Regions from separate parts of the Burkholderia savannae genome, predicted to be linked through region 1. Evidence: predicted binding sites of a transcription regulator. Region 1 holds the regulator's gene; each other region holds the start of a gene.
The links. The regulator LexA, encoded in region 1, represses DNA repair genes until DNA is damaged. The targets are predictions, from matches to a motif close to ACTGTATNNNNATACAGT.
Positions count from the first base shown of each region.

Region 2: a site for LexA is predicted at 6,444-6,461, ahead of dinB (DNA polymerase IV). Genes of this name have one in related genera too.
Region 3: a site for LexA is predicted at 6,851-6,868, ahead of recA (recombinase RecA). Genes of this name have one in related genera too.

Region 1 is NZ_CP013417.1:2,075,419-2,085,216, reverse strand. Features, by position in the region: gene WS78_RS10190 (PaaI family thioesterase) at 1-267, shown strand, start outside; gene WS78_RS10180 (NADP(H)-dependent aldo-keto reductase) at 538-1,590, shown strand; gene WS78_RS10175 (permease) at 1,892-2,953, shown strand; gene WS78_RS10170 (hypothetical protein) at 3,282-3,704, shown strand; gene WS78_RS10165 (ABC transporter permease) at 3,842-4,678, opposite strand; gene nodI (nodulation factor ABC transporter ATP-binding protein NodI) at 4,684-5,598, opposite strand; gene WS78_RS10150 (universal stress protein) at 5,830-6,324, shown strand; gene WS78_RS10145 (DUF2939 domain-containing protein) at 6,626-7,354, opposite strand; gene WS78_RS10140 (hypothetical protein) at 7,390-7,713, opposite strand; gene lexA (transcriptional repressor LexA) at 7,778-8,425, opposite strand; gene WS78_RS10130 (sodium:proton symporter) at 8,429-8,602, shown strand; gene WS78_RS10125 (sulfate ABC transporter substrate-binding protein) at 8,695-9,732, shown strand.
Region 2 is NZ_CP013417.1:1,279,999-1,289,796, reverse strand. Features, by position in the region: gene fixL (oxygen sensor histidine kinase FixL) at 1-490, shown strand, start outside; gene fixJ (oxygen response regulator transcription factor FixJ) at 487-1,125, shown strand; gene folD (bifunctional methylenetetrahydrofolate dehydrogenase/methenyltetrahydrofolate cyclohydrolase FolD) at 1,402-2,259, shown strand; gene WS78_RS06405 (M3 family metallopeptidase) at 2,984-5,086, shown strand; gene dinB (DNA polymerase IV) at 5,274-6,434, opposite strand; tRNA gene WS78_RS06395 (tRNA-Met) at 6,810-6,886, opposite strand; gene WS78_RS06390 (MFS transporter) at 7,090-8,370, shown strand; gene WS78_RS06385 (NarK family nitrate/nitrite MFS transporter) at 8,412-9,797, shown strand.
Region 3 is NZ_CP013417.1:3,185,897-3,195,694, forward strand. Features, by position in the region: gene pilA (type IV pilus assembly protein PilA) at 1-361, opposite strand, end outside; gene WS78_RS15725 (TerC family protein) at 560-1,273, opposite strand; gene sucD (succinate--CoA ligase subunit alpha) at 1,414-2,295, opposite strand; gene sucC (ADP-forming succinate--CoA ligase subunit beta) at 2,440-3,606, opposite strand; gene WS78_RS15740 (DUF2889 domain-containing protein) at 3,686-4,297, opposite strand; gene WS78_RS35930 (YXWGXW repeat-containing protein) at 4,471-4,608, shown strand; gene recX (recombination regulator RecX) at 4,736-5,692, opposite strand; gene recA (recombinase RecA) at 5,692-6,762, opposite strand; gene WS78_RS15760 (response regulator transcription factor) at 6,966-7,706, shown strand; gene WS78_RS15765 (sensor histidine kinase N-terminal domain-containing protein) at 7,730-9,289, shown strand; gene WS78_RS15770 (MFS transporter) at 9,511-9,798, shown strand, end outside.

The DNA.
Region 1 (9,798 bases):
GTGCACGGCGGCTTCGCCGCGACGGTGCTCGATTCGGTCACGGGGTGCGCGGTGCATACGATGCTCGATCCGGGCGTCGGTTACGGCACCGTCGATCTGCACGTGAAAATGCTGCGCCCGGTGCCGCGCGACGTCGATCTCATCGCCGAAGGGCGCGTGATCCATCTGTCCAAGAGTCTCGGCGTCGCCGAAGGGACGCTGAAGACGCCGGACGACAAGGTGGTCGCGCATGCGTCGGCGACGTGCTTCATTCAGCGGCCGGCGTGAGCGGTGCGCCGGCGCACGGCGCGCGGCGCGCGATGCGTTGCGTGAGGTGCCGGCGCTAGTGCCGGTGTTGTGCCGGTGTCGGTGTCGGTGTCGGTGTCGGCCGAGCGTCGGTCGCCGGGCGGCCGCGCGGGAGGGCCGAGCGCATGCGCGTCGCCGACGCGTCGACGCCGTAAGCGCAGCCTCGGCGTCGCTTCGCCGCGCGCGTCCTGAAGCAATCGCGCCGATGTGTTAGCTTCGAATTTTTGCACGCGAAGCGACAGGAACCTCAGCATGGAATACCGCACACTCGGCAATTCGGACGTCAAAGTCAGCTTGATCGGTCTCGGCACGATGACCTGGGGCGAGCAGAACACCGAAAGCGACGCGCACGCGCAGCTCGACTATGCGATCGACCAGGGCGTCACGCTGATCGACACCGCCGAGATGTATCCGGTGCCGCCGATGGCGCAGACGCAGGGGCGCACCGAGGCGCATCTCGGCACGTGGCTCGCGAAGCGGCCGACGCTGCGCGACAAGCTGACGATCGCGACGAAGATCGCCGGCCCCGCGCGCCAGCCGCACAACCCGACGCACATTCGCGGCGCGGGCAACCAGTTCGACCGCAAGAACCTGACCGAGGCGCTCGACGGCAGCCTCAAGCGCCTGCGCACCGACTATGTCGACCTGTACCAGTTGCACTGGCCGGACCGCAGCACGACGACGTTCGGCCGCCCCGCGTATCCGTGGATCGACGATTCGTACACGGTGCCGATCGAGGAGACGCTGGCCGTCCTCGGCGACTTCGTGAAGGCGGGGAAGGTGCGCCATGTCGGCGTGTCGAACGAAACGCCGTGGGGCGTCGCGCGGTTCCTGCGCGCGGCCGAGAAGCTCGGCCTGCCGCGCATCGTCAGCATCCAGAATCCGTACAGCCTGCTGAACCGCACGTTCGAGAACGGCTTGTCGGAATTCAGCCATCGCGAGCGCATCGGGCTGCTCGCGTATTCGCCGCTCGCGTTCGGCTGGCTGTCGGGCAAATACGAAGAGGGCGCGCGTCCCGCCGGCGCGCGCATCACGCTGTTCGAGCGCTTTCAGCGCTACAGCAAGCCGCACGCGGTGCAGGCGACGTCGCGTTACGTCGCGCTCGCCAAGCGGCACGGGCTGTCGCCCGCGCAGTTCGCGCTCGCGTTCGTCAACAGCCGGCCGTTCGTGACGAGCAATCTGATCGGCGCGACATCGCTCGAGCAATTGCGCGAAAACATCGCGAGCGCAGACGTGAAGCTCTCGCCCGACATCCTCGCCGAAATCGACGCGCTCCACGAGCAGCAGCCGAACCCCGCGCCGTGACGGCCTTCGGGCGGCGGCCCGCAGGCGCGCGTCGCGTGCCGCCGCCCGGCCTCGTGCTGCCGGGCGACGCACGCCGCAGCAGCGAATGCCCCAATCGGAGAATCGCGCGGCACGTGCGATAATCGCCGCTTTCCGTCGGCTGTCCGGCTCGCCCGACCCGGACATGAAATTCCGCATTCGAAATCGAGGCGCCGATGAGCCGCCGTCCGCCGCGCCGTGGCGCGATGCGGCGTTCGTCCGTTTCCGGCATTTCGCAACGATGCGCAACGACGCACAACCACACGCATTCACGGCGACCAGCATGAACAGTTCCCGTTCCTACACCCCGCACCCGGCGCTCGGCCTCGCGACGTTCGTCGTGCTGGCGGTCGCGGGCCTTTTTTACGTCAAGTGGTTTCCTTACTATCACAAGGCGTTCGTCGCGGCCGAGCATCATTCGATCGGCCAGTCGATCCTGATGGGAACCGCGGCGCACGCGCCCGAGCCGTCGCTGCAGGCGGCGCTCGACTACGCGTGGGCGTACGGCAAGGCGATCTGGCAGGCGATGGTGCTCGGCCTGCTGCTCGGCTCGGCGGTGCAGGCGCTGCTGCCCGCGCACTGGGTCGCGCGCGCGCTCGGCGGGACGGGCTTCGGCAGCGTCGCGGCGGGCGGCCTGCTCGCGCTGCCGGGCATGATGTGCACGTGCTGTGCGGCGCCCGTCGTCGCGGGCCTGCGCGAGCGCGACGCGTCGCCGGGCGGCGCGGTCGCGTTCTGGCTCGGCAACACGGTGCTCAATCCGGCCGCGCTCGTGTTCATGGGTTTCGTGCTCGGCTGGCACTGGAGCGCGCTGCGGCTCGTGCTCGGCGTCGCGATGGTGTTCGGCGTCGGCTATCTGATCAACCGCCTCGCGGGCGCGAAGACGCAGGATATCGACGATACGCTGCGCGCGAAGCTCGTCGCGGAGCAGGCAGCGGCCGGCAACGCGTTCGTGCGCTGGATGAAGATCTTCGCGCGGATGACCGTGCGCCTCGTTCCCGAATATCTGCTGCTCGTCCTGCTGCTCGGCGCGGCGCGCGCATGGTTGTTCCCGCACATCGGGCCGGACATCGGCAACGGGATCGGCTGGATCGTCGCGTTCGCGGTGGCGGGCATGCTGTTCGTGATTCCGACTGCGGGCGAGGTGCCGATCATTCAGGCGATGTTGTCGCTCGGCATGGGCGTCGGTCCGGCGGGGGCGCTGCTGATGACGCTGCCGCCCGTCAGCGTGCCGTCGCTCGCGATGCTCGCGCGCTCGTTCAAGCCGACGACGCTTACGCTCGTGGCGGCGCTCGTCGTTGCGTTCGGGGTGGTCGGCGGGCTGGCGGCGGTCGCGCTCGGATTCTGAGCGCGACGCGGACGGCGACTGTCGCGGCGGCGGTCGGGCTGTTCGCTCGGCGGGCGCTCAGGCGGTGCGTCCTCCGTTGCGGGCGCGTCTGCGGGCAAGCCGGGCGAAATGCTGGATCGGCTTCGGGAGGCGGGCCGCGGGCGATCGCCGATCACGCGCCGGCGAGCCGCAGTCGACATGTGCCGCGCGGCGCACGCCGTTGCGGATGCGGCGGGCAGGGCACCGCACGCGCGCCGATCGCCCTCGTGTCGCGCACATAAGCAATCGGGCCGGTTTCGGAATCGAGGCCGGCCGTCATTTTCAGAAGCAGAAGCAATCAGGAAAACGCATGACGAAACACAAGGTACATCCCCGCCTCGAACAGGCGCTCACGCGCGGCGATCTCGCGATTCGCCAGGCCAACTCCGCGCGCGCGACCGCCGTGCTGAACGCGCTGGGCAAGATGATCGTCGAGGCGTCGGCGACGATCGGCGTCGAGGCGAGCATCGACATTCCGCAGGGCGAGCGCGTCTACGATCCGCTCAACGGCGTGTGGCCGCAAAAGATGCTCGTTTCGTTCGACGGCCCGGTCGAGGACGCCGATCCGGAAGAACTGCGCACCGTGTATCTGCTCGCCGACGACCCGACCACCATGTTTCGCGTCGAATGGCACCGCGCGGACGGCAAGCTCGGCCGCCAGGAAGGCGGGCCGCTCGCGACCGTCGCGTTCCTGACCGACGTCGAGATGCCTTGGGGCGACGACGAAGAGTGAGCGTCGCGCTCGAGCCCGCGCGGCCGGCAACCGGGCGACGCGGCGCGTGAGCGCCGCACGCTCCGAAAGGCCGCATGCCCGGCGCTCGGTCGGGCATGCGCGCCGCCGCTGCGAGCCGACCGGGCGGCACGGCCCCGTCAGCGCATCATTCGCCGCCTGAACAGGCGCGCGCAGACGAAGAATCCGCCCACCGCGTACGCGACGAGTATCGCGACATGGAGCGCGACGTCGGTCGCCGGGCGGCCGAGCATCGCCGGACGGATCAGGTCGACCGCGTTCGCGAGCGGCAGCGCATGCGCGACGTGCCGCGCGAATTCGGGCAACTGCGCGAGCGGGAAGAACACGCCGGACAACAGCAGCATCGGCGTCAGCACGAGCGTCTGGTAGAACATGAAGAAGTCGTACGACGGCGCGAGCGCGGTGACGATCATCGCGAGGCTCGCGAACGCGAGGCCGGCGAGCGCGATCACCGGTAGCGCGGCCAGCATCGACGGAAACTTCGCATAGCCGAGAATGCCCGCGACGAGCATGATCGCCGCGCCCGACAGCATCGCCTTGCTCGCCGCCCAAACGATCTCGCCGAGCACGATGTCGCCGAGCGACAGCGGCGTGTGCATGATCGCCTCCCAGGTGCGCTGCACGTGCATCCGCGAAAAGCCCGAGTACATCGACTCGAAGCTCGCCGAAATCATCACGCTCGAGCCGACCGTTCCGGCCGCGAGAAACGCGATGTACGACACGCCCTCGACGTGCCCGACCATCAGCCCGAGCCCGAAGCCGAGACCGAACAGATAGATCATCGGATCGGCGAGGTTGCCGAACATCGACGCGATCGCGAGCTTCTGCCAGACGAGATAGTTGCGCCGCCAGACGGCGATCCAGTTGGTGGCGTTCGCGGGCAGCGCGAGCGCGAATGCGGATGCGCGCTCGCGGGGGGCGACGGCCGGCGACGGCGAGTAGTGGCGAGTGTCCATTTGTCTCAATCCTGCATCTCGCGGCCGGTCAGCCGCAGGAATACGTCTTCGAGATTCGCGGGGCGGTGCAGATAGCGCAGGCCCGTGCGGCCCTTCAGGCGCGCGTGGATCGGCTCCGGATCGTTGACGTAGCAAAAGAGCGTTTCTCCGCTGATCTCGGCGCGCTCGGCGAACGGCGCGAGCTCGTCGCGAAGCCGTGCGGGATCGGCGCCGTAGATCTCGATCACGTCGCAGCCGATTTCCGTTTCGATCAGCGTGCGCGGCGCGCCTTCCGCGATCTTGCGGCCTTCCTCGATCACGCACAGGCGGTGGCACAGACGCTCGGCCTCTTCCATGAAGTGCGTGGTGAGCAGAATCGTCTTGCCGCGCGCGAGGAGCGAGCGCAGCCGCTCCCACATCAGATGTCGGGCTTGCGGATCGAGGCCCGTCGTCGGCTCGTCGAGCACGAGCACGTCCGGGTTGTTGACGAGCGCGCGCGCGAGCGTGAGCCGGCGCTTCATTCCGCCCGACAGCTCGCCCACCTTCGCGTTCGCCTTGTTTTCGAGCTTCGCGAATTCGAGCAGCGACGGCACGAGCGCGCGGGACTCGTGCGCGGTGAGACCGAAATAGCGGGCGAATACGAGCAGATTCTCGCGAACGGTGAAATCGGGATCGAGGTTGTCGAATTGCGGCACCACGCCGACGCGACGCCGTGCATGCCGCGCGCGGGACGGCACGGGCTCGCCGCACAGGCGGATCGAGCCTGCGTCCGGATGCGTGATGCCGAGCAGCATCTTGAGCGTGGTGGTCTTGCCGGCCCCGTTCGGGCCGAGCAGGCCGAAGCATTCGCCGGGCTGCACATGAAACGACAAGCCGTTGACGACGAGCTTGTCGTCGTAGCGTTTCTCGACTTCCTGAAAATCGATTGGTGCGACGGACATGGGCAAGTGAATATCTATTTTGGAGTCGTGCGACACGAACGGGCCATTCTAGTGCATCGATCGCATTGCTTCAGCGCGCTTGCCTCATCCCGGCGCAGGCGGCGCTGGCTCCTGCATTGCATCATCGCGCGTTCGCGGTGCAACGCGAATCAGCGTTTTCCAGCGCTTGCATCTGGAATTGCGGTGCAGCATGATGAATTCACGCGCTGGTCGCGCACTAGGGAGACCAAAATGGCTAGTTATAAAAAAATATTGTTGTGCTACGACGGTACGCTCGAGGGCCGCAAGGCACTGCGATGCGGTGCCGATCTGGCGCTCGAGCTGAAGGCCGAGACGCACTTGCTGTCGGTCGTCGACATGCGTTCGAGCATTGCGCAAAGCGCCGGTCTGCTGACCGACGTCGCGTGCAGCCGCTTCGAAGAAACCGCACGGGAGATCCTGCAAGAAGGCGTCGACTGGCTGACCGAGCGCGGCGTGCAGGCACAGGGGCATTTCGCATTCGGCTACCCGATCGACGAAATCGCGAATCTCGCGACGAAGCTGAACGTCGATCTCGTCGTGGTCGGCCATCGCTGCCGCAGCGGCTTGTCGCGGTGGTGGATGGGCTCCGGCAGCACGCAACTGCTCGATCGCGTGTCGTGCAGCATTTTGGTCGCGTGTTCGTCGCCCGCCGAGCAGAAGGCGGAAAGCGCGAGGGAAGCGGCCGCGGCGACGACCGGGCACTGACGCATTCCGGCGTCGGGGCGGTGACATGCCAATCGGCCGCGCGCGGCCGAGGCTGGTGTTCGCTGCTTCGGCCGTTGCCGGTGTCCGGCATCGGTTGAGCGTGTAGAAGGACAGAACCGGTTCCAGTGCGTCTGGGAGCGCACGCGGCATTCAGGTGAGCGGACTTCCGGCTCCCCGCTGCAAGGCGCTCCCACCGGATGGTCGGCGAACTGTACATGGTTTACGCGTATACGCGATGTACGCGGCATGTGTCTTGGCCTACTTGCTTGGTGAAGCGGGCGGTCGACGCGCGGATTCACATTCAATCGTCGTGCAAATCGACCGCTGACAATTTCCACCCGAAGACTCCGCTGCGGCGAAATATCGCCGCATAGCGCGTGCTACCGTCGTCGCGACGATACGTGACGACGAATTCGTCGAAGCTCCGGTAGTGCGCGCTCGTCTGCGGCGATGCGTCAGGATGCGCACCTGCGGCGGCGGGCACGCTTGCCGCAGACGACGGCCCAGCTTGCGCTGCGGCGCTGCTTGCCGCGGGCGTCGGGCCGCTCGAAGCGGTGGCGGAGTTGCCGGCGCTGCTTGCCGGGGCAACCGCGCCGGGTGCCGACGACGCGGGCAGGCTTGCCGTTTGATCACCCGGTTGATTCAATTCGGGCGGCCGCTGTCCCGGCTGCGCGCGCGGTGGCAAGCCGCTCAACAGCGCGGCGACGCCGTCGGGCGTTGCATAGGCGTCGACGAGCGGGCCGACGAGCGCCGAGCCGATCAACGCGCCAATGATCGCGAGCGGATTGTCGCGCTTTTGCGCGTCGATGCGCCGCATCAATTCGTCGGTGAGCTGCTGCTTCAGGCTGATCCGCAGCGCGGGGAAATCGACGTGCGCGCTGATCGCCTGTGCGTCGCGCGAGTCGATCGCCTGCTTGATTTGCCTGAGCGCGAGATACGGCGACGCATACGCATACACGGCGACGACGACCGCGATGACGATCGACACCGGCTTCAGAAAACGCTTTTGCGGGCGCACGGCAGGATTCAAGCGGCCTCCACGGCGAAACGGACGGACCCGGAAGATCAGAGACCTTGCTGAGTCAACGAACGTTCCTCGGCAATGCACCGGTCGATCATTCGGCAGATCGCGTCGACCGTCCCCACCATGATGAATCGCGACGGCCCGTGATAGACGCGCACCGGCGCGCGTCGCGCGGGCTCCGCGTGATGGAGCGAACCGTTCAGCGACACGCGCGCGAATGCCGGCAAAGCGGACAACGGCAGCTGCGTGTCGGCATCGCCGGGCGGCTGCGCGGCGGCGGCGAGCGGCGCACATGGCGTGCGCCCGCGCAGATGACGCAGGCGGCCGAATTGGCGGAAGGGCAGCAGGCGGGCGAGGCGTTCCATAGGGTTCTCCTGATCCAGTCGAATGGCGGATAGACGGGCGGGGCCGCGGCTGGCCGAAAGGCGCTTAGAACTCGCCCGGGCGGATCAGCCCGACGGCGACGCCTTCCAGCGCGAATTCCGCGCTGCCGGCCTTCACGAAGATGTTCTCGTAATCGGGATTCTCGGCGATCAGCTCGACGCCGCCCGGCCGGCGCTTCAGGCGCTTGACCGTGACGTCGTCGCCGAGTCGCGCGACGATGATCTGCCCGTCCTTCGCCTCGGTTCGCTTCTGCACGGCGAGCAGATCGCCGTCGAGGATGCCGGCGTCGCGCATCGACAGGCCGCGCACCTTCAGCAGGTAGTCCGGCTTGCTCGAGAAGAGCGCGGGATCGCACGCGTAACGTTGCGAAATGTGCTCCTGCGCGAGGATCGGGCTACCCGCCGCGACGCGGCCCACGAGCGGAAGCGACAGTTGCATCAGCGCCGCGTGCGGCAGCGTCAGCTGGTGCGGCGCGTCTTCGAGGCCGAGCAGGCGGATGCCGCGCGACGCGCCCGCCGCCAGTTCGATCACGCCCTTGCGCGCGAGCGCCCGCAAGTGCTCCTCGGCCGCGTTCGGCGAGCTGAAGCCCAGCTCGGCGGCGATTTCCGCGCGCGTGGGCGGAAACCCCGAGCGCTCGATCGCGCGACGGATCAAGTCGAACACTTGCTGCTGACGGGCGGTGAGTTTGATCATGGCATGACTGTATGGATAGACAGTGAGCTGTATTTTTATACAGTGCCCGAGGAAATTCAAGCGTTACTTGAAGTTCGGCGCTATCGCGGCGGTTCCGCCGCGATCCGGCTGCGTCGCAGCGGCGCTTCGGTCGCGATAGCCGTCGATCGGGCGGTCGTTACCACTTTTGAGTATTAAAAAATGAGGAACGATTATTTTTAATGATGAAACCTGTTCGTTAGACTGGCCCGACATCGCAATCCATGACCCACACATTTGGAGAACAACGGATGGTCAAGCGCAATACGGGGCTGGCGGGCGGCGCGCGCCGTCTCATCGCATCACTCGCGCTCGGCGCGGCGGCGGCGCTTGGCGCGCTCACGCCGGCGCTCGCGGACACGACGTTCCTGAACGTCTCCTACGATCCGACGCGCGAGCTCTACCAGGACGTCAATCAGGCGTTCGGCAAGGCGTGGAAGGCGAAGACGGGCGAGACGGTGAACTTCAAGCAGTCGCACGGCGGCTCGGGCGCGCAGGCGCGCTCGGTGCTCGACGGGCTGCAGGCGGACGTCGTGACGCTCGCGCTTGCGTACGACATCGACGCGCTCGCGAACAAGGGCATCGTCGACAAGGACTGGCAGAAGCGCCTGCCGGACAACGCGTCGCCGTACACGTCGACGATCGTGTTCCTCGTGAGGAAGGGCAATCCGAAGGGCATCAAGGACTGGGACGATCTCGTGAAGCCGGGCGTGTCGATCGTCACGCCGAACCCGAAGACGTCGGGCGGCGCGCGCTGGAACTATCTCGCCGCGTGGGCGTACGCGCAGCACAAGCCGGGCGGCAACGCGCAGACGGCGAAGGACTTCATCACGAAGCTCTACAAGAACGCGGGCGTGCTCGATTCGGGCGCGCGCGGCGCGACGACGAGCTTCGTGCAGCGCGGCATCGGCGACGTGCTGATCGCATGGGAGAACGAGGCGTTCCTGTCGATCAAGGAGTTCGGCGCCGACAAGTTCGAGATCGTCGTGCCGTCGGCGAGCATTCTGGCGGAGCCGCCCGTCGCGGTGGTCGACAAGGTCGTCGACAAGAAGGGCACGCGCAAGCTCGCCGAGGCTTACCTGAACTTCCTGTACAGCAAGGAAGGGCAGGAGATCGCCGCGCGCAATTACTACCGGCCGCGCTCGAAGGACGTGCCGGCGGCGCTCACGAAGCAGTTCCCCAAGCTGAAGCTGTACACGGTCGACGATACGTTCGGCGGCTGGACCAATGCGCAAAAGACGCATTTCGCCGACGGCGGCGTGTTCGATTCGATCTACAAGCCGCAATGAGCGAAGGCGGGCGCGCGCCGTGACGGGCGCGCGCCCGCCGCAACACAACGATACCGGGCCGACGGA
Region 2 (9,798 bases), 800 kb from region 1:
CGCCGAAATCGAGGCGAGAAAGCGCCGGATTCGGATCGTCACCGAAATCCGCGCAAGAATGCCTATTATTTATGTCGACCCCGTGTTGATCGAGCAGGTGCTCGTGAACCTGATGAAGAACGCGGCCGAGGCGATGCAGGAGGCGCGGCCGCAGGCGGAAAACGGCGTGATCCGCGTCGTCGCCGACCTCGAATCGGGCTTCGTCGACATTCGCGTGATCGACCAGGGTCCGGGCGTCGACGAGGCGACGGCCGAACGCCTGTTCGAACCGTTCTACAGCACCAAATCGGACGGGATGGGCATGGGGCTCAATATCTGCCGCTCGATCATCGAATCGCATCGCGGGCGTCTGTGGGTGGTCAACAACGTCGAGCCGGACGGCTTCGTGTCGGGCGCGACGTTCCACTGCAGCCTGCCCATTGGGGAACCGGAGGATCTCGGTCACCGATCCGAGACATCGCCATCACAAACCGTAACGGGAGAGATATGAATAGCCCTGTCACCACCTCTCAGGAAACCGTCTTTGTCGTCGACGACGACGAGGCCGTGCGCGATTCGCTGCGCTGGCTGCTGGAGGCAAACGGCTATCGCGTGCAATGCTTCTCGAGCGCCGAGCAGTTCCTCGATGCCTACCAGCCCGCGCAGCAGGCGGGACAGATCGCGTGCCTGATCCTCGACGTGCGGATGTCCGGGATGAGCGGCCTCGAGTTGCAGGAACGTCTGATCGCCGAGAACGCGGCGCTCCCCATCATCTTCGTGACCGGCCACGGCGACGTGCCGATGGCCGTGTCGACGATGAAGAAAGGCGCGATGGATTTCATCGAAAAGCCGTTCGACGAAGCCGAGCTGCGCAAGCTCGTCGAGCGCATGCTCGACAAGGCGAGAAGCGAAATCAAGAGCGTCCAGGAGCAGCGCGCGGCGAGCGAGCGCCTGTCGAAGCTGACCGCGCGCGAACAGCAGGTGCTCGAGCGGATCATCGCCGGCCGCCTGAACAAGCAGATCGCCGACGATCTCGGCATCAGCATCAAGACGGTCGAGGCGCACCGCGCGAACATCATGGAAAAGCTCAACGTCAACACGGTCGCCGATCTGCTGCGGCTCGCGCTGTCGAAGAAGCAGGCGTAAGCGCTTCTCTCCCCCTCCGCCGCCCGGCGCGCGCCGGGCGAGCGCGTTCTTTTGCGGCGCGACATTCCGCCCGCCCCAACCGGTTTGCGCTCCCGCTCACCCCATCCTCCGTTGCGCCGCGCCCCGTTTTCCATTCGTCTCGCGCGCCGCGCGTGGCGCGATTCGACTCGATCGATGTCGGGTGACGGCAGGCGGGCGGTATAATTCGATGCTTCGCTGCAGCGCAACCTGGCGCCGCACGCCCGCATCTCCAACCTTGTCAAGCAGATTCCCACCATGACAGCCACCCTGATCGACGGCAACGCCCTTTCGAAGACCCTGCGCGCGCAAGCGGCCGAGCGCGCCGCCGCGCTCGCCGCACGCGGCCACCGGCCGGGCCTCGCGGTGATCCTCGTCGGCGACAGCCCGGCGAGCGAAGTCTACGTGCGCAACAAGATCAAGGCGTGCGAGGACAACGGCTTCTTCTCGCTGAAGGACCGCTATCCTGCGACGCTCTCCGAGCCCGAACTCCTCGCGCGCATCGACGAGCTGAACCGCGATCCGAAGATCCACGGCATTCTCGTGCAATTGCCGCTGCCCGCGCACATCGACAGCCACAAGGTGATCGAGGCGATCGCGCCCGAGAAGGACGTCGACGGCTTCCACGTCGCGAACGCGGGCGCGCTGATGACGGGCAAGCCGCTCTTCCGCCCGTGCACGCCGTACGGCGTGATGAAGATGTTCGACGCGTACAAGATCCCGCTGCAAGGCGCGAACGCGGTCGTGATCGGCCGCTCGAACATCGTCGGCAAGCCGATGGCGCTGCTGCTGCTCGAAGCGGGCGCGACCGTCACGATCTGCCACAGCAAGACGCGCGACCTCGCCGCGCATACGCGCGCGGCGGACGTCGTCGTCGCGGCGGTCGGCAAGCGCAACGTGCTGACGGCCGACATGGTGAAGCCGGGCGCGACCGTGATCGACGTCGGGATGAACCGCAACGACGAAGGCAAGCTGTGCGGCGACGTCGACTTCGCGGGCGTCTTGCAAGTCGCGGGCCACATCACGCCCGTGCCGGGCGGTGTCGGCCCGATGACGATCACGATGCTGCTCATCAATACGATCGAAGCCGCCGAGCGCGCCGCCGCGGCGGCCTGACGGCGAACGGCGCCGGGAACCTCGCGGCGCACGCGCCGAGCCGCTTCGATCGGCGATTCCCGTGCGCGGACGGCTCGCCGGCACCCGCCCGCGGCCCGTGCCGGGCGATGCGGCGGCGCAGTAGCGATCGGCGGGCGATGGCCGGTGATGCCTGCCGTTGGCCCACGGTGCGCCCGCGGTGCGCCCACTGGTAGCCGATGGCCGCCGCGCGACGCCGGTCGCGCCATGCACCAGCGCCGGAACGCCGTCGGCGCCCGCAACCTGCCATCGCCTCTGAGCCCCGCCAAGCGTTCGCCGCCGCGCTGTACGCCATGGCCGCGCCCCCAGTGCCGCCACGCATGCGGCGGCCCTCGTCTCGCGGGGCACCCCGAGCAAGGCGCGCCGCGCGGGCGACCGACGGCCCGAAGAAGAGGCGCAATGGCGGATCTCGCGCGCCACCCCCTCCGCCCTCGCCGCACACATGCCGCACCCGCGCCGCCTGCGCGAATCGAACGGCCTTGCGCACGCCCGCTTCGACGCGCCGCCCGCGCGCGCCGTCCGGCTTTCCCCGCTGCGTACGCTCGGTCACCCATCGGCGCCCGGCGTTCCCGCCCCAATCGCTTCGTTAGAAACTATCGATTGGAAAGCGCGCGATGCGCCCCAATAATGTCGACATGAAGCGACGATCGGCGCCGTGCGCCGCCGTCATTCGCCTAACCCGAAACCGAAACCGCCAGGGAGCACTATGTCCGTCAGCGCAAACGCCAACCCGCTTCTCGATTTCTCAGGCCTCCCCCGCTTCGGCGAAATTCGCCCCGAGCACGCGACGCCCGCGCTCGACACGCTGCTCGCGAACGCGAACGACGCCGTCGAGCGCGCCGCGCGGCCCGACACGCCCGCGACCTGGGCGGCCGTCGTCGAGATCATCGAGCATGCGACCGAGCCGCTCGGCCGCGCGTGGGGTGTCGTCGGCCACCTGAACGCGGTCGCCGACACGCCCGAGCTGCGCGCCGTCTACGGCGAGAACCTGCCGCGCGTGACCGAATTCTGGTCGAGCGTCGGCCAGAATCTCGCGCTCTACGAGAAGTACAAGGCGATCGCCGCGAGCGCCGAATATCCGACGCTGTCCGTCGAGCGCAAGAAGATCCTCGACAACGCGCTGCGCGACTTCCGCCTGTCGGGCGCCGAACTGCCCGAGGACCAGAAGCCGCGCTTCGCGGAGCTGCAGGAGCAGCAGGCGGCGCTGTCGAAATCGTTCTCCGATCACGTGCTCGACGCGACGAACGGCTACGCATACTTCGCGCAGGGCGAAGACGAGCTCGCCGGCCTGCCCGCCGATGCGATCGCAGCCGCACGCGAGGCCGCGCAGAAGGAAGAGAAGGCCGGCTGGAAATTCACGCTGCACTTCCCATCGTATTTCCCGGTGCTGCAATACGCTCGGAACCGCGCGATGCGCGAGGCGATGTACCGCGCCTACGTGACGCGCGCGTCCGAGCTCGGCCCGCAATACGGCGACGGCAAGGCCGACTGGGACAACACGACGATCGTCGCCGACCAGCTCGCGCTGCGCCGCGAGGAAGCGCAGATGCTCGGCTATCACGACTTCGCCGAGGTGTCGCTCGCGCCGAAGATGGCGGAATCGCCGCAACAGGTGATCGCGTTCCTCGAGGATCTCGCGAAGCGCGCGCGCCCGTTCGCCGAGAAGGACTGGGACGAGCTGCGCGCGTTCGCGTCGAGCGAGCTCGGCCTCGCGGCGCTCGAGCCGTGGGACGTCGCGTACGCGGCCGAGAAGCTGCGCGAGCAGCGCTACGCGTTCTCCGAGAACGAGGTGAAGCAGTATTTCCCCGAGCCCGCGGTGCTGAAGGGCCTCTTCACCGTCGCCGAGACGCTGTTCGGCGTGAAGATCGCGCGCGACGAAGCGCCCGTCTGGCATGAGGACGTGCGCTTTTTCCGCGTCGAGAATCGCGACGGCTCGCTCGTCGCGCAGTTCTATCTCGACCTCTACGCGCGCGAAGGCAAGCGCGGCGGCGCGTGGATGGACGACGCGCGCTCGCGCGCGAAGCGCGGCGACGGCAGCGTGCAGACGCCCGTCGCCTATCTGACGTGCAACTTTTCGGCGCCGATCGGCGGCAAGCCCGCGTGCTTCACGCACGACGAAGTGATCACGCTGTTCCACGAGTTCGGCCACGGGCTGCATCACATGCTCACGCGCGTCGACGAGATCGGCGTATCGGGCATCAACGGCGTCGAATGGGATGCGGTCGAGCTGCCGTCGCAGTTCATGGAGAACTTCTGCTGGGAGTGGGACGTGCTGTCGTCGATGTCGTCGCACGTCGACACCGGCGAGCCGCTGCCGCGCGCGCTGTTCGACAAGATGCTCGCCGCGAAGAACTTCCAGAGCGGCCTCGGCACGCTGCGCCAGATCGTGTTCTCGATGTTCGACATGCTGCTGCACGTCGACTTCGATCCCACGGCGGACAACGCGAGCGTCAACGATTTCGCGCGCGAGATCAACGAGCGCTTCCACGTGATCCCGCAAGCGCCGTTCTCGCGCTGGCCGAACACGTTCAGCCACATCTTCGCGGGCGGCTATGCGGCCGGCTACTACAGCTACAAGTGGGCCGAAGTGCTGTCCGCCGACGCGTATGCGGCGTTCGAGGAAGCGGCCGGCTCGGCGGGCAGCGTGCTCGACGCGACGACGGGCGCGCGCTACCGGCGCGAGATCCTCGAAGTCGGCGGCAGCCGCGCGGCGATGGATTCGTTCAAGGCGTTCCGCGGCCGCGAGCCGAACATCGACGCGCTGCTGCGCCACAGCGGCATGGCGGACGCCGCGCCGGCGCGCGCGTAACGCAACGCACGCGCCGGCGCGGCGCGCTCGAGCCCGACGATCGGCCGAGCACGCGACGCCCCACCGCTGCTCCGCTGCTCCGCTGCTCCGCGATCCGCGATCCGCGATCCGCAAAAGACGGCAACCTGTTGGCATGGGTTGCCGTTTTTTTTATCGCCCGTCGACACGGCAAGTGCCGGCCGCTCGATCACGCTTCGGGCGACGCGTCGTCGTCGAGACTTTCGTCCTCGTCGTCGAACAGCGCGATCTGCCCGTGCCGCTCGGCGGTATCCTCGTCGATCCGCACGCCGACGCCCAACAGCCGCACCGCCTGCTTGCGGCGCGCGAGCCCTTTCGCGAGCAGCGCGACGGCGGTCTCGGCATCGGTCGCATCGGCGACGCATTCGACCGTCGTGCGCTGGAAATCCGCGAAGCGGATCTTCACGTACAGCTTTCTGATCGAGCGCGCGGCGCCCGCCCGCTCGATCCGCGCATCGAGCAGCACCGTCAACCGCCGGATCTCGGCCGCGCATTGGTCGAGCGTGGCGAGATCCTGGACGTAGGTCGTCTCGACGCTCACCGACTTGCGCTCCTGGTCCGCGCGCACCGGCCGCTCGTCGATGCCGCGCGCGAGCTCGTGGAGCCGCCGGCCGAACGCGCCGAACTCGTGATGCAGATCGAACAGCGACCAGCCGCGCAGCTCGTCGCAGGTGCGGATGCCGAGCTTGTCGAGCCGCGCCGCCGTCACCTTGCCGACGCCGTGCAGCTTGCGCACGGGCAGCGCGGCGACGAACGCGTCCACTTCGTGCGGCCGCACGACGAAAAGCCCGTCGGGCTTGTTCCAGTCGGACGCGATTTTCGCGATGAACTTGTTCGGCGCGACGCCCGCCGACACCGTGACGCCCACCGTGTCGCGCACGCGCTCGCGGATCTCGCGCGCGATCAGCGTGCCGCTGCCGTGACAGCGCGTCGCGCGGCTCACGTCGAGATACGCCTCGTCGAGCGACAGCGGCTCGACGTCGGGCGTGTAGTCGCGATAGATCGCCATGATGAGCCGCGACGCCGCGCGGTACTTGTCCATCGCGGACGGCAGAATCAGGAGATCCGGACACTTGCGCATCGCAAGCGCCGACGACATCGCCGAATGCACGCCGAAGCGGCGGGCCTCGTAGTTGCAGGTCGCGATCACGCCGCGCTGATCGGGGCGGCCGCCGACCGCGAGCGGGCGGCCGCGCAGCGACGGATCGTCGCGCATCTCGACCGACGCGTAGAAGCAGTCGCAGTCGCAATGAATGATCTTGCGCGCGAACGGGGCCGCGTCGCCCGAAGGCGGCGAAGACGTGTCGGAGGAAGGCGTCGGCTTGTCCAAGGTGCCGATACTGTACAAAAACACAGTGCGTGTTTCAACTGTGCGGCGGGGCGTGACGCCAAGCGCCCGAAAAGAAACAGGAACGCCGGCTGCAGCGGTTCGAACACACGGCAAGCGCCGCGCCGCGATCGCGACGACGGTCGCTCGATGCATATGCATCGAGCGAGAAGAAACAGGCATGCCAAGCATCGCGCGCACGCGTCGCTCGCGCAACCGTCAAGACCGGACGAGACGAGCACGCCGCCCGATCGAAGTCGAATGAAGCCGAAAACGGGAGAAAACCGGACGCGGAAAAACAAAAACCCGGCTCGAGAGCCGGGTTTTTGTCTTGGCGATTCGCGCATCGGTCACTTGCGCGTGGGACATCGCCGAATTTGGTTGCGGGGGTAGGATTTGAACCTACGACCTTCGGGTTATGAGCCCGACGAGCTGCCAGACTGCTCCACCCCGCGTCAGAGAAATAAAAGTATATGGGTTTTAAGCAGGTACGTCAAACTTTATTTCAAACAATCGTCACACACGCCGCCGCGCACCCGCCGATCGAACTAGTCCGGTCGACCCATCGGCACGCACGCGCCCGTTCTCCCGGCGAATAGGCAAGCGCGCCGCCCGTCCCTACTCTTGAGACGCTCCTCCTCGTCCCGAGAGAATCGTCATGGCTTCAATCTCCGCTCCTCCCGCATCGCTCGACAAGCGCGCGATGCCCGTGCTCGCGTCGAGCACGATTGCGTTCACGCTGTGCTTCGCCGTCTGGATGATGTTCGCGATCCTCGGCATTCCGCTCAAGAAAACGCTCGGCCTGAACGACACCGAATTCGGCCTCATCGCCGCGATGCCCGTGCTCACCGGCTCGCTGATCCGCGTGCCGCTCGGCATCTGGACCGATCGCTACGGCGGGCGCATCGTGTTCTTCATCCTGATGCTCGTCACCGTCGCGCCGATCTGGCTGATCGCGTACGCGACCGAGCTCTGGCAGTTCCTCGTGCTCGGCCTCTTCGTCGGGCTCGCGGGCGGCTCGTTCTCGGTCGGCACGCCGTACGTCGCGCGCTGGTTCCCGAAGGCGCGCCAGGGCCTCGCGATGGGCGTGTTCGGCGCCGGCAACTCGGGCGCGGCCGTCAACAAGTTCGTCGCGCCCGCGCTCATCGCCGCGGCCGGCACGTGGACCATCGTGCCGCGCGTCTATTCGATCGCGATGCTCGCGATGGCGCTCATCTTCTGGGTGTTCTCCGCGACCGATCCCGCGCACCGCTCGACAAACGCGACGTCGCTGCGCGCGCAGCTGCGCGTGCTGAAGGACCCGCGCGTGTGGCGCTACTCGCAGTACTACTCGGTCGTGTTCGGCGGCTATGTGGGGCTGTCGCTGTGGCTCACGCAGTACTACGTCGGCGAATACGGCTTCGGCATCCAGTCGGCCGCGTTCCTCGCCGCGTGCTTCTCGCTGCCGGGCGGCGTGCTGCGCGCGATCGGCGGCTGGCTGTCCGACCGCTACGGCGCGTATCGCACCACCTGGTGGGTGATGTGGGTGTGCTGGGTGATGTTCTTCCTGCTCAGCTATCCGCCGACCGACTTCACGATCCGCGCCGCGCACGGCCCGCTCGGCTTCCATCTGTCGCTCACGCCCGTCATGTTCACCGTGCTGCTGTTCGCGGTCGGCATCGCGATGGCGGTCGGCAAGGCGTCGGTCTTCAAGTTCATCGCCGACGAGTTCTCGGACGACATCGGCGCGGTGTCGGGCATCGTCGGTCTCGCGGGCGGCCTCGCCGGCTTCGCGCTGCCGATCCTGTTCGGCGCACTCGTCGATCTGACGGGCGTGCGCTCGACCTGCTTCATGCTGCTCTACGGCGCCGTCAGCGTGAGCCTCGTCTGGATGTACTTCAGCTTCCGCGCCGAGCGCGCGGCGCACGACCAGCGCGTGCTCGCCGCCCGCTCCGCGTGAGCAGTTCCTTCGTCATCTTCGTTCACTCAACGGATTCGATCATGTCCACTTCTCTACTCGTGCGCTGGGACCCCGAAAACCCGGCCTTCTGGCAAGCCAAGGGGCGCCCCGTCGCGTGGCGCAATCTCGCGATCTCGATTCCCGCGCTGATGCTCGCGTTCGTCGTCTGGTCGCTCTGGAGCGTCGTCGTCGTCAATCTCGATCGCGCCGGCTTTCACTTCAGCAAGAACCAACTGTTCTGGCTCACCGCGCTGCCCGCGCTCTCGGGCGCGACGCTGCGCATCTTCTATTCGTTCCTCGTGCCGATCTTCGGCGGCCGCCGCTTCACCGCGATCTCGACCGCGACGCTCCTGATCCCCGCGCTCGGGATGGGGTTCGCGCTGCGCGATCCGGGCACGGGCTATCCGACGCTCCTCATCCTCGCGCTCCTCTGCGGCTTCGGCGGCGCGAACTTCAGCTCGTCGATGGCGAACATCAGCTTCTTCTTCCCGAAGGCGAAGAAAGGGCTCGCCACGGGGCTCAATGCGGGGATCGGCAATTTGGGGGTGTCCGTCGTGCAGTTCGTCACGCCGCTCGTGATCTCGGCCGGCCTCTTCGGCGCACTCGCGGGCGATCCGCAGACCGTCTCCGCGCACGGCACGACGACGAGCCTGTGGCTGCAGAACGCGGGCTTCGTGTGGGTGCCGTTCATCGTCGTCGCGACGCTCGCCGCGTGGTTCGGGATGAACGACATCGCCGACGCGAAGGCGTCGTTCGCCGAGCAGGCAGTGATCTTCCGCCGGCTGCACAACTGGCTCATGTGCTGGCTGTACGTCGGCACCTTCGGCTCGTTCATCGGTTTCTCCGCGGGCTTCGCGCTCCTCACGAAGGCGCTCTTCCCGAGCGTGAATCCGACCGCGTACGCGTTCATCGGCCCGCTCGCGGGCGCGCTGATGCGGCCCGTCGGCGGCTGGGTGTCCGACCGGATCGGCGGCGCGCGCGTGACCTTCTGGACCTTCGCCGCGATGATCGCGGCGGTCGCGGGCGTGATCGCGTTCCTGCCGTCGGGCAGCGACGCGGGCAATTTCGCGGGCTTCCTCGCGATGTTCATCGTGCTGTTCGCGCTGACGGGCGTCGGCAACGGCTCGACGTTCCGGATGATTCCCGTGATCTTCCTCACCGAGCGGCAGCGTGCGGCGCAGGGCCAGGACGAAGCCGCGCAGAAGCAGGCGGTGCTCGACGCCGGCAAGGAATCGGCCGCGGTGCTCGGCTTTTCGGGCGCGATCGGCGCGTACGGCGGCTTCTTCATTCCGAAGAGCTTCGGCACGTCGCTCGACATCACGGGCTCGGCCGTGCCGGCGCTCGCGTGCTTCATCGCGTTCTACGTGTCGTGCGTCGCGATCACCTGGTGGTTCTATGCGCGCCGCAACGCGTCGATGCCGTGCTGAA
Region 3 (9,798 bases), 1.1 Mb from region 1:
GGTCCGGCGCCGACGGCACGAGCACGAGCGTATTCGCGCCCGCCGCCGCGACGCGCGTCGTGAATGCGACCACGATCTGCCCGGTGTCGTCGTCGACGCGAATCGATTCGACGTTGCGCGTGCCCGGCGGCGACACGTAGCCGCCCGCGAAACCGCCGCCGCTCGCTGCATTCTCCGCGACCGCGAGCCGCGCGGACGCCGCGAGCGCGAGCCCCTCGCCGACCCGGCTGCGCGCGAGGTAATCCTGATACGCGGGAATCGCGTACGCCGCGACGACACCGACGATCGCAAGCACGATCATCAATTCGATCAACGTGAAGCCGCGGCCACGCCCCGCCGCGAGCCTCGATGCGCGCCACATCCGGCGCAGCGCGCGCACGCCGCCCACGCGCGGCAATGAAAGCGCCGAAAACGACGATAAAACGGAAAGAACTTCGCTCATGACAGGCTCCGAAAACGAAACACGCCTGCCGGATGAGGCAGGCGTGTCGATCGTAGCCAGCGGCCGGCGACGCGGGCAGTCGGCCGGACGGCCGACGCCGCGAAACGCGTGCGTCGGTCAGCGGGAGCCCGCCGCGCCCGATGCCGCGCGCCGCTTCTTCAGCGCGTAGCCGGCGATCACGACGAAGAGCGCGCCCGCGACGCTCGCGCCGTAGATCGCGGCGGGCGTGTCGAGGAGCGGCCAGCGGTCGCCCGCCGGATCGTTGACCATCAGGCCGCCGGCGATCCAGCCGAGCAGCGCCGCGCCGAGCGTGATGAAGATCGGGAACCGATCGAGCAGCTTGAGGACGAGCGTGCTGCCCCAGACGATGATCGGAATGCTCACGAGCAGGCCGAAGATCACGAGCGCGATCCGGTGGCCCGGGTCCGCCTGTTCGGCCGCGCCGGCGATCGCGATCACGTTGTCGAGGCTCATCACCGCGTCGGCGATCACGATTGTCTTCACCGCGTCCCACAGCCTGTCGGCGGGCTTGATGCTGTCGTGCGCGTCGTCGGCGGGCGCCATCAGCCGCACGCCGATCCACAGCAGCAGCACGCCGCCCGCGAACTTCAGGAGCGGCACGTCGAGCAGCAGCACCGCGAACGCGATCAGCACCACGCGCAGCACGATCGCGCCCGCCGTCCCCCACAGCACGCCGCGCACGCGCTGTTGCGCGGGCAGGTTGCGGCAGGCGAGCGCGATCACGACCGCGTTGTCGCCGCCGAGCAGGATGTCGATGACGACGATTTGCGCGACGGCGCCCCAATGGAGCGAGGCGAAGAATTCGAACATGAGAGCGAAGCGAAGGAAGTGGGGCCGGCATGCGTTCCGCCCGCGCCGGGCGGCCCGGCGCAAGGCTTACGGAACGATTGCGCGAGCATAACAAAAAACGCCGGCTAAGCCGGCGTTTTTCGTGGCGATGAAACCGATGCTTACAGCGCTGCCTTCAGCAGGCGGCCCATCTCCGACGGATTGCGCGTAACCGTGATGCCGCACGCTTCCATGATTTCCAGCTTCGCTTCGGCCGTATCCGCGCCGCCCGAGATCAGCGCGCCGGCGTGGCCCATGCGCTTGCCCGGAGGCGCCGTGACGCCCGCGATGAAGCCGACGACCGGCTTCTTCATGTTGTCCTTGATCCACTGCGCGGCGTTCGCTTCGTCCGGACCGCCGATTTCGCCGATCATCACGACCGCGTCCGTATCCGGATCGTCGTTGAACATCTTCATCACGTCGATGTGCTTCAGGCCGTTGATCGGATCGCCGCCGATACCGACCGCCGACGACTGGCCGAGGCCGAGCGCGGTGAGCTGCGCCACGGCTTCATACGTCAGCGTGCCCGAACGCGACACGACGCCGATGCGGCCCTTGCGGTGGATGTGACCCGGCATGATGCCGATCTTCAGTTCGTCCGGCGTGATCGTGCCCGGGCAGTTCGGCCCGAGCAGCAGCGTCTTGCGGCCTTCGCGGCGCATGCGGTCCTTCACTTCGATCATGTCGCGCACGGGGATGCCTTCCGTGATGCAGATCGCGAGATCGAGATCGGCTTCGACCGCTTCCCAGATCGCAGCCGCGGCGCCCGCCGGCGGAACGTAAATGACCGACACGGTCGCGCCGGTTTCTTCCTTCGCTTCCTTGACGCTCGCGTAGATCGGAATGCCTTCGAAATCCTCGCCGGCCTTCTTCGGGTTCACGCCCGCGACGAACGCTTCGCGGCCGTTTGCGTATTCACGGCAGGCGCGCGTGTGGAACTGGCCGGTCTTGCCGGTGATGCCCTGCGTGATGACCTTCGTGTCTTTGTTGATCAGAATCGACATGTAATGACCTCTGTTCGATCGGCGTCGCGAGAAAACCGCGCCGCCATGCGTGTTCAATGTTGCGCTCGGGAAAACGCCGGGCTGCCCCGAATCCTCCCGCCCCGCTTGGGGGCCTGGCGCGCAGCGCCAGGTGCGGGCGGCTCGTTACTTGCCCGCAGCCGCGGCGACGACCTTCTGCGCCGCTTCTTCCATGCTGTCCGCCGAGATGATCGGCAGGCCGGATTCCGCGAGCATCTTCTTGCCGAGGTCTTCGTTCGTGCCCTTCATGCGCACGACGAGCGGCACGTTCAGGTTCACGGCCTTCGAGCCCGCGATCACGCCTTCCGCGATCACGTCGCAGCGCATGATGCCGCCGAAAATGTTCACGAGGATCGCCTTCAGGCCCGGGTTCTTCAGCATCAGCTTGAACGCTTCGGTGACCTTCTCGGTCGTCGCGCCGCCGCCCACGTCGAGGAAGTTAGCCGGCTCGCCGCCGAACAGCTTGATCGTGTCCATCGTCGCCATCGCGAGGCCCGCGCCGTTCACGAGGCAGCCGATGTTGCCGTCGAGCGAGATGTACGCGAGATCGAACTTCGACGCCTCGATTTCAGCCGGATCTTCCTCGTCCAGATCGCGGTACGCGACGATTTCCGGATGACGGAACAGCGCGTTCGAATCGAAGTTGAACTTCGCGTCGAGCGCGATCACCTTGCCGTCGCCCGTCAGCACGAGCGGGTTGATTTCGGCGAGCGACGCGTCCGTTTCCCAGAACGACTTGTACAGGCCCTTCAGGATTTCGCGCGCTTGCGCAAGCGACGCGTCCGGCACGCCGATCTTCTTCGCGAGATCGTCGGCTTCGGCGTCCTGCAGGCCCAGCGACGGCTCGACGGCGACCTTGTGGATCGCTTCCGGCGTCTTTTCCGCGACTTCCTCGATGTCCATGCCGCCTTCGCTCGACGCCATCACGACGACCTTCTGCGACACGCGGTCAATCACGATGCCGACATACAGTTCCTTCTTGATGTCCGCGCCTTCTTCGATCAGCAGACGGTTGACCTTCTGGCCTTCCGGACCGGTCTGGTGCGTCTTCAGCTGCATGCCGAGGATCTGGTTCGCGTACTCGCGCACTTGCTCGAGCGACTTCGCGACCTTCACGCCGCCGCCCTTGCCGCGGCCGCCCGCATGAATCTGGGCCTTGACGACCCAGACCGGGCCGCCCAGCTCTTCCGCCACCTTGACGGCCTCGTCCACCGAGAACGCCGGCTTGCCGCGCGGTACCGCGACTCCGAATTTCCGCAGGATTTCCTTACCCTGGTACTCGTGAATCTTCATGCGTGATTCCTTCAGTCTGTGAGTTGGCTAAAAAAAGTCGATTGACGATCGCTTCTTCTGACGATTCAAGCGTTCGCCCTCATTCCTTCGCACCGTCCAAGCCCTCGCGCGCGGGGCGGCTCGTGCCGTACCAACGCGGATAGAACTGCCGAACCGCTTCTCCGTCGAACCGCAGCGCGTGACAACGGCCGAGCTGGAACGGCGGCTCCGCGGCCGGCTGGCCTCGCCCGTCCGTCTGGCCGCCCAATTGCTCGCGCACGTCCCATACGTCGCCCGCGAACGCCTGGATCGCGGCCGTCGGCAACACCGCGCACAGCTCGGTCAGGTGCGAGCAGCCGGCGACGCCCGACAGCAGCCGGGAGACGTCGCGACGGAAATGGCGGAAGAGGTTGAGCCCGATGAGGACGCGGTAGGCGGATTGGGCGGATTCGCATTGACCGGGATAGGGTACCCAGTCGGACGACGCGTCGACGTCGACGATATTGAGTTCGCGATCGATCGTGACGCGCAGCCAGAGCTCGTGAATCGGCAGGCCGTTCGGCCTGGCGCCAGACGCGGGCGCGACGTCGCGCGGCTTGTGATCGGTCAGGCAGGCTTCGATGTCCCACAAGCCGTCGGCACGCTCGTAGGCTTCCGCTCGAATTGCGCGGCGATGGCGCAACTGACGGGATACGGGCTCGGATAGCGGCATGCGGGAAGGTGAAGCCGAAGAGGGAAACTCGGCGATTTTAGCATATCGCCCGCCCGTGCCCGGTCTGGCCCCGTGCGAGGTTTCGAGGGTTTCGGGGCGCGATGCGGTCGGTGGTCGGCGGTCGGCGGTCGGCGGTCGGCGGTCGGCGGTCGGCGGTCGGCGGTCGATGGTCGATGGTCGATGGTCGATGGTCGATGGTCGATGGTCGATGGTCGATGGTCGATGGTCGATGGTCGATGGTCGATGGTCGATGGTCGATGGTCGATGGTCGATGGTCGATGGTCGATGGTCGATGGTCGATGGTCGATTAGTCAGCGTAGCGGCTCACGGGGCCGTTGCAAGGCATTCGTGCAAATTCTTGCATCGTGCCCTGCCGTCCGACGCAAGCTGGAGAAAGCGAATCAGCGAAAGCGCACCGGCGCAACCGGCTCGTTGCGTTCAATCGCCGCCGAATTCGTCGACGTCGCCTTTCAGTAACTTGGCGATCGTCGCGCTCGAAAAACCGCGCATCGCAAGAAAGCGCGCCTGCTTCGCGCGCTCGGCAGGTGTTTGCGGCACAGTGCCGAACTTCTTGCGCCAAACCGACTGAGCGCGCTCGAATTCACTCTCGCGCAATCGAGTGCCGACGGCCTCGACGAGCGCGTCGCCGACCGCATGACGCTTCAACTCGCCGACGATGCGCGCCGAACCGACGCGCGACGCGCGCCGATGCACGAGGCTTTCGGCGAACCGCGAGTCGGACAGCCAGTTTTCCCGCTCGAGCGCATCGAGCAACGACTCGATATCGTCACTTTCTTCGGCGTGCAGCGCGAGCTTGCGTGCAAGCTCCGCGCGGCTGTATTCGCGGCGCGACAGATAGGCAATCGCTCGCCCTTTAAGCGTGCGCGCGGGACGCTGCGATGCCGGCGAGCGCTCGGCGCCCCCGGACGCGGGCGCGGACGAATCGGAATGAAAAGGCGGCGCGCGCCGACGCGACCGGGGCCCGGCCTGACTCGTTCGCGTATAGACGTCGCCCGCCGTCTCCCCCCGCTCCTTCACGGACGAAAACGCTGACGACGCCCGCGAGCGGCCTTCGGTACGCAAGCCGCCTGCCCGACCGCCGCCGGACACATCGTCGTTCGCACCGACGACGCTTGCCGACGAACGCCGCCGCGCAGCGTCGTGAGCATCGAACGATTCGTACGGATCGAAGGAATCGTCCGATTCCAGCGCAACCGTTCGCCCAAACGAAACGAGGGCATCATCGGATGCCCTCGCTGCCGGGCGGCCGACCGGCCGCCCTTCGCTCGAAACCGTCGTGCGCGCTTCGCGTTCGACGCGGGGCTCGTCGGCGGACACCGTCCGCGCACCGTGCCCTGCCTGCCGCGAATCCGCGCCCTCCCGGTTCTTGCGCATTACTCCTCTTCGTCCATGATCTCGGCTTCGGAATTGGCACCCTGCGGCATCGCGGCGACGCCGAGCGATTCGCGAATGCGATTCTCGATCTCACGCGCGATTTCCGGATTCTCGCGCAGGAATTCGCGCGCGTTATCCTTACCCTGGCCGATCTTCTCGCCGTTATAGCTGTACCACGCGCCCGCCTTGTCGACGATCTTCGCCTGCACGCCGAGATCGATGATCTCGCCCTGACGCGAAATGCCTTCGCCGTACAGGATGTCGAAGATCGCTTCGCGGAACGGCGGCGACACCTTGTTCTTGACGACCTTCACGCGCGTTTCGTTGCCGATCACCTCGTCGTTCTTCTTGATCGAGCCGATCCGGCGGATGTCGAGGCGCACCGACGAATAGAACTTCAGCGCGTTGCCGCCCGTCGTGGTTTCCGGGTTGCCGAACATCACGCCGATCTTCATCCGGATCTGGTTGATGAAGATCACGAGGCAGTTCGTCCGCTTGATCGTGCCCGTCAGCTTGCGCAGCGCCTGCGACATCAGGCGAGCCTGCAGGCCCGGCAGCGAATCGCCCATCTCGCCTTCGATTTCGGCCTTCGGCACGAGCGCCGCGACTGAGTCGATGACGATCATGTCGATCGAGCCCGAGCGCACCAGCGCGTCGGTGATTTCCAGCGCCTGCTCGCCGGTGTCCGGCTGCGAGATCAGCAGCTCCGGCACGTTCACGCCGAGCTTCGATGCGTACTGAACGTCGAGCGCGTGTTCCGCATCGATGAACGCCGCGGTGCCGCCCAGCTTCTGCAGCTCGGCGATCACCTGCAGCGTGAGCGTCGTCTTGCCGGACGATTCCGGCCCGTAGATTTCGACCACACGACCGCGCGGCAGGCCGCCGACGCCGAGCGCGATGTCGAGGCCGAGCGACCCCGTGGACACCACCTGGATATCCTCGACCGCCTCGCCGTCGCCGAGCCGCATGATCGACCCTTTGCCGAACTGCTTCTCGATCTGCGCGAGCGCGGCGGCAAGCGCCTTGCTCTTTTCGGCAGTCAGCCCGGAGCCTTTCTTGCTTTCTTCCATGAATCGTCCTTTGCTATGATGAGCAGCGTCTGATACAAACGCACCGGCTTCGACACGGCCAGCAAGCCGTTAGGTGCGCGATGCAGACACTGTATAAAAAAACAGTGGTTTATGCAAGCCCGCGTTGCGGGCAGGCATCGCCCATATTTCGGAGACAGCCGCGCGCAGCGCCATCGCCGCGGAGCAGCAATCGGTTGCGCATCATGCGAATTCTCATCGCCGAAGACGACAGCATACTCGCGGACGGTCTCACCCGGTCACTCCGCCAATCGGGCTATGCCGTCGATCACGTGAGGAACGGCGTCGAGGCCGACACGGCCCTGTCGATGCAGGCGTTCGACCTGCTGATCCTCGATCTCGGCCTGCCCAAAATGTCCGGCCTCGACGTGCTGCGGCGCCTGCGCGCGCGCAATTCGAACCTTCCCGTGCTGATCCTGACGGCCGCCGACAGCGTCGACGAGCGCGTGAAGGGGCTCGATCTCGGCGCCGACGACTACATGGCGAAACCGTTCGCCCTCAACGAGCTCGAAGCGCGCGTGCGCGCGCTGACGCGGCGCGGCGCGGGCGGCGGGCCGACCGTCGTGCGGCACGGCTCGCTGTCGTTCGACCAGGTCGGCCGGATCGCCTATGCGAACGACCGCGTGCTCGAGCTGTCCGCGCGCGAGCTCGGGCTGCTCGAGGTGCTGCTGCAGCGGATCGGCCGGCTCGTGTCGAAAGAGCAGCTCGTCGATCACTTGTGCGAATGGGGCGAGGAAGTCAGCAACAACGCGATCGAAGTCTACGTCCACCGGCTGCGCAAGAAGATCGAGCCGAGCGGCGTGCGCATCACCACCGTGCGCGGCCTCGGCTACTGCCTCGAGAAAGCCGCGCCCGCGGCGAACGACGCGCCGGCCGCAGCCGCGCCGCAGCCGGCCGCCTCCGCCGCGAGCCCGTCGCTGCGCTGAGCCCACCCGCGAGCGAGCGGCCGATGGCCACGCCGGTCCGTTCCCCTCACGCCGCGCGCGGCCCGGCCGATGCGGCATCCGATGCGGACGCCGCGCGCGACGCGCGCTACGAGAACCCGTTCGCGCCGCCAGACGAAACCGATGCCGCCGAAGGCCCCCGCCCGCGCTCGCTGTTCGGCGAGATTCTCGACTGGATGCTCGCGCCGCTCCTCCTGCTCTGGCCGATGAGCATCGCCGTCACTTATCTCGTCGCGAAAACGATCGCGAACGGCCCGTTCGACCGCGCGCTCGAAACCGACGCGTACGTGCTCGCGCGGCAGATCACGCCGGTCAACGGCGTCGCCGAACTGAAACTGCCGCAGGCGACGCTCGACTTCCTGCGCGCCGACAACGTCGACAGCCTGTACTTCCAGGTGCTCGGCACGCGCGGCGAGCTCGTCGCGGGCGAGGCCGACCTGCCGCTGCCGCGCGACGACGACCGGCCGTCGCCCGGCGTCGTCGTGTTCCGCGACGACATGCTGCGCGGCAACGACGTGCGCGTCGCGTACACGACCGTCGCGCTGCCGGGCGCGACGGGCTCGCAGCCCGTGCTCGTGCAGGTCGGCGAGACGCTCGACAAGCGCAACGCGCTCGCGAACGACATCATCAAGGGCGTGATCCTGCCGCAGTTCGTGATCCTGCCGCTCGCGATCCTGCTCGTCTGGTTCGGGCTGTCGCGCGGGCTCGCGCCGCTCACCGCGCTGCAGGCGCACATCCGCAACCGGCGCCCGGACGACCTGTCGCCCGTCGAGGCGAAGCGCGCGCCGCCCGAGATCGAGCCGCTCGTCACGTCGTTCAACGATCTGCTCGCGCGCCTCGAGCAGAACATCACGCTGCAAAAGCGCTTCATCGCCGACGCCGCGCATCAGATGAAAACCCCGCTCGCCGGCTTGCGCACGCAGGCCGAATTCGCGCTGCGCCACGAAGTGCCGGACGACGTCGCGCGCTCGCTCGAGCAGATCGCGACGAGCTCCGAGCAGGCGGCGCGGCTCGTCACCCAGTTGCTCGCGCTCGCGCGCGCGGAAAACCGCGCGACGGGGCTCACGTTCGAGCCCGTCGAAATCGCGACGCTCGCGCGGCAGGCCGTGCGCGACTGGGTGCAGGCCGCGCTCGCGAAGCAAATGGACCTCGGCTACGAAGGCCCGGACGCCGCCGCCGGGCCGCTTCGCATCGACGGTCACCCGGTGATGCTGCGCGAGATGCTCGGCAACCTGATCGACAACGCGATCCGCTACACGCCGGCGGGCGGCCGCATCACCGTGCGCGTGCGGGCCGATCGCGCGGCCCGCGTCGTGCATGTCGAAGTCGAGGACACGGGCCCCGGCATTCCGGCGAACGAGCGCGAGCGCGTCGTCGAGCGCTTCTACCGAATCCTCGGCCGCGAAGGCGACGGCAGCGGGCTCGGCCTCGCGATCGTTCGCGAGATCGTCGCGCAGCACGGCGGCACGCTGACGATCGACGACAACGTGTATCAAACGTCGCCGCGCCTCGCCGGCACGCTCGTGCGCGTGAGCCTCAGCTTACGGCCGGCGGCCCCGGAATAACCCTAAGCGGCCCGGCCGCCCGCACGGCCAAAAAAGCACGTACGAGACTTTTGAGGCAAAAATAAATACACTTAAGCGACGAAGATCGACATAAACCACAAATCGAAGGTGCGAGATTTTGACGCGCCGAGTCAGTGCGCCGTAAGTTTGCCCTCCAATAATCGACTCGGAGCCGCCCTCTCGCGAGGGCGCGCGCCCCTATATCAAAATTGGAGACATTCATGGCAACGGTTGGCGGACAAATTGCGCACACGCCGATGACGGGCGACGAAAAGCGCGTGATCTTCGCGTCGTCGCTCGGCACCGTGTTCGAGTGGTACGACTTCTATCTGGCCGGCTCGCTCGCCGCCTACATCAGCAAGAGCTTCTTTTCAGGCGTCAATCCGACCGCGGCGTTCATCTTCACGCTGCTCGGCTTCGCGGCGGGCTTCGCCGTCCGGCCGTTCGGCGCGATCGTGTTCGGACGCCTCGGCGACCTCGTCGGCCGCAAGCACACGTTCCTCATCACG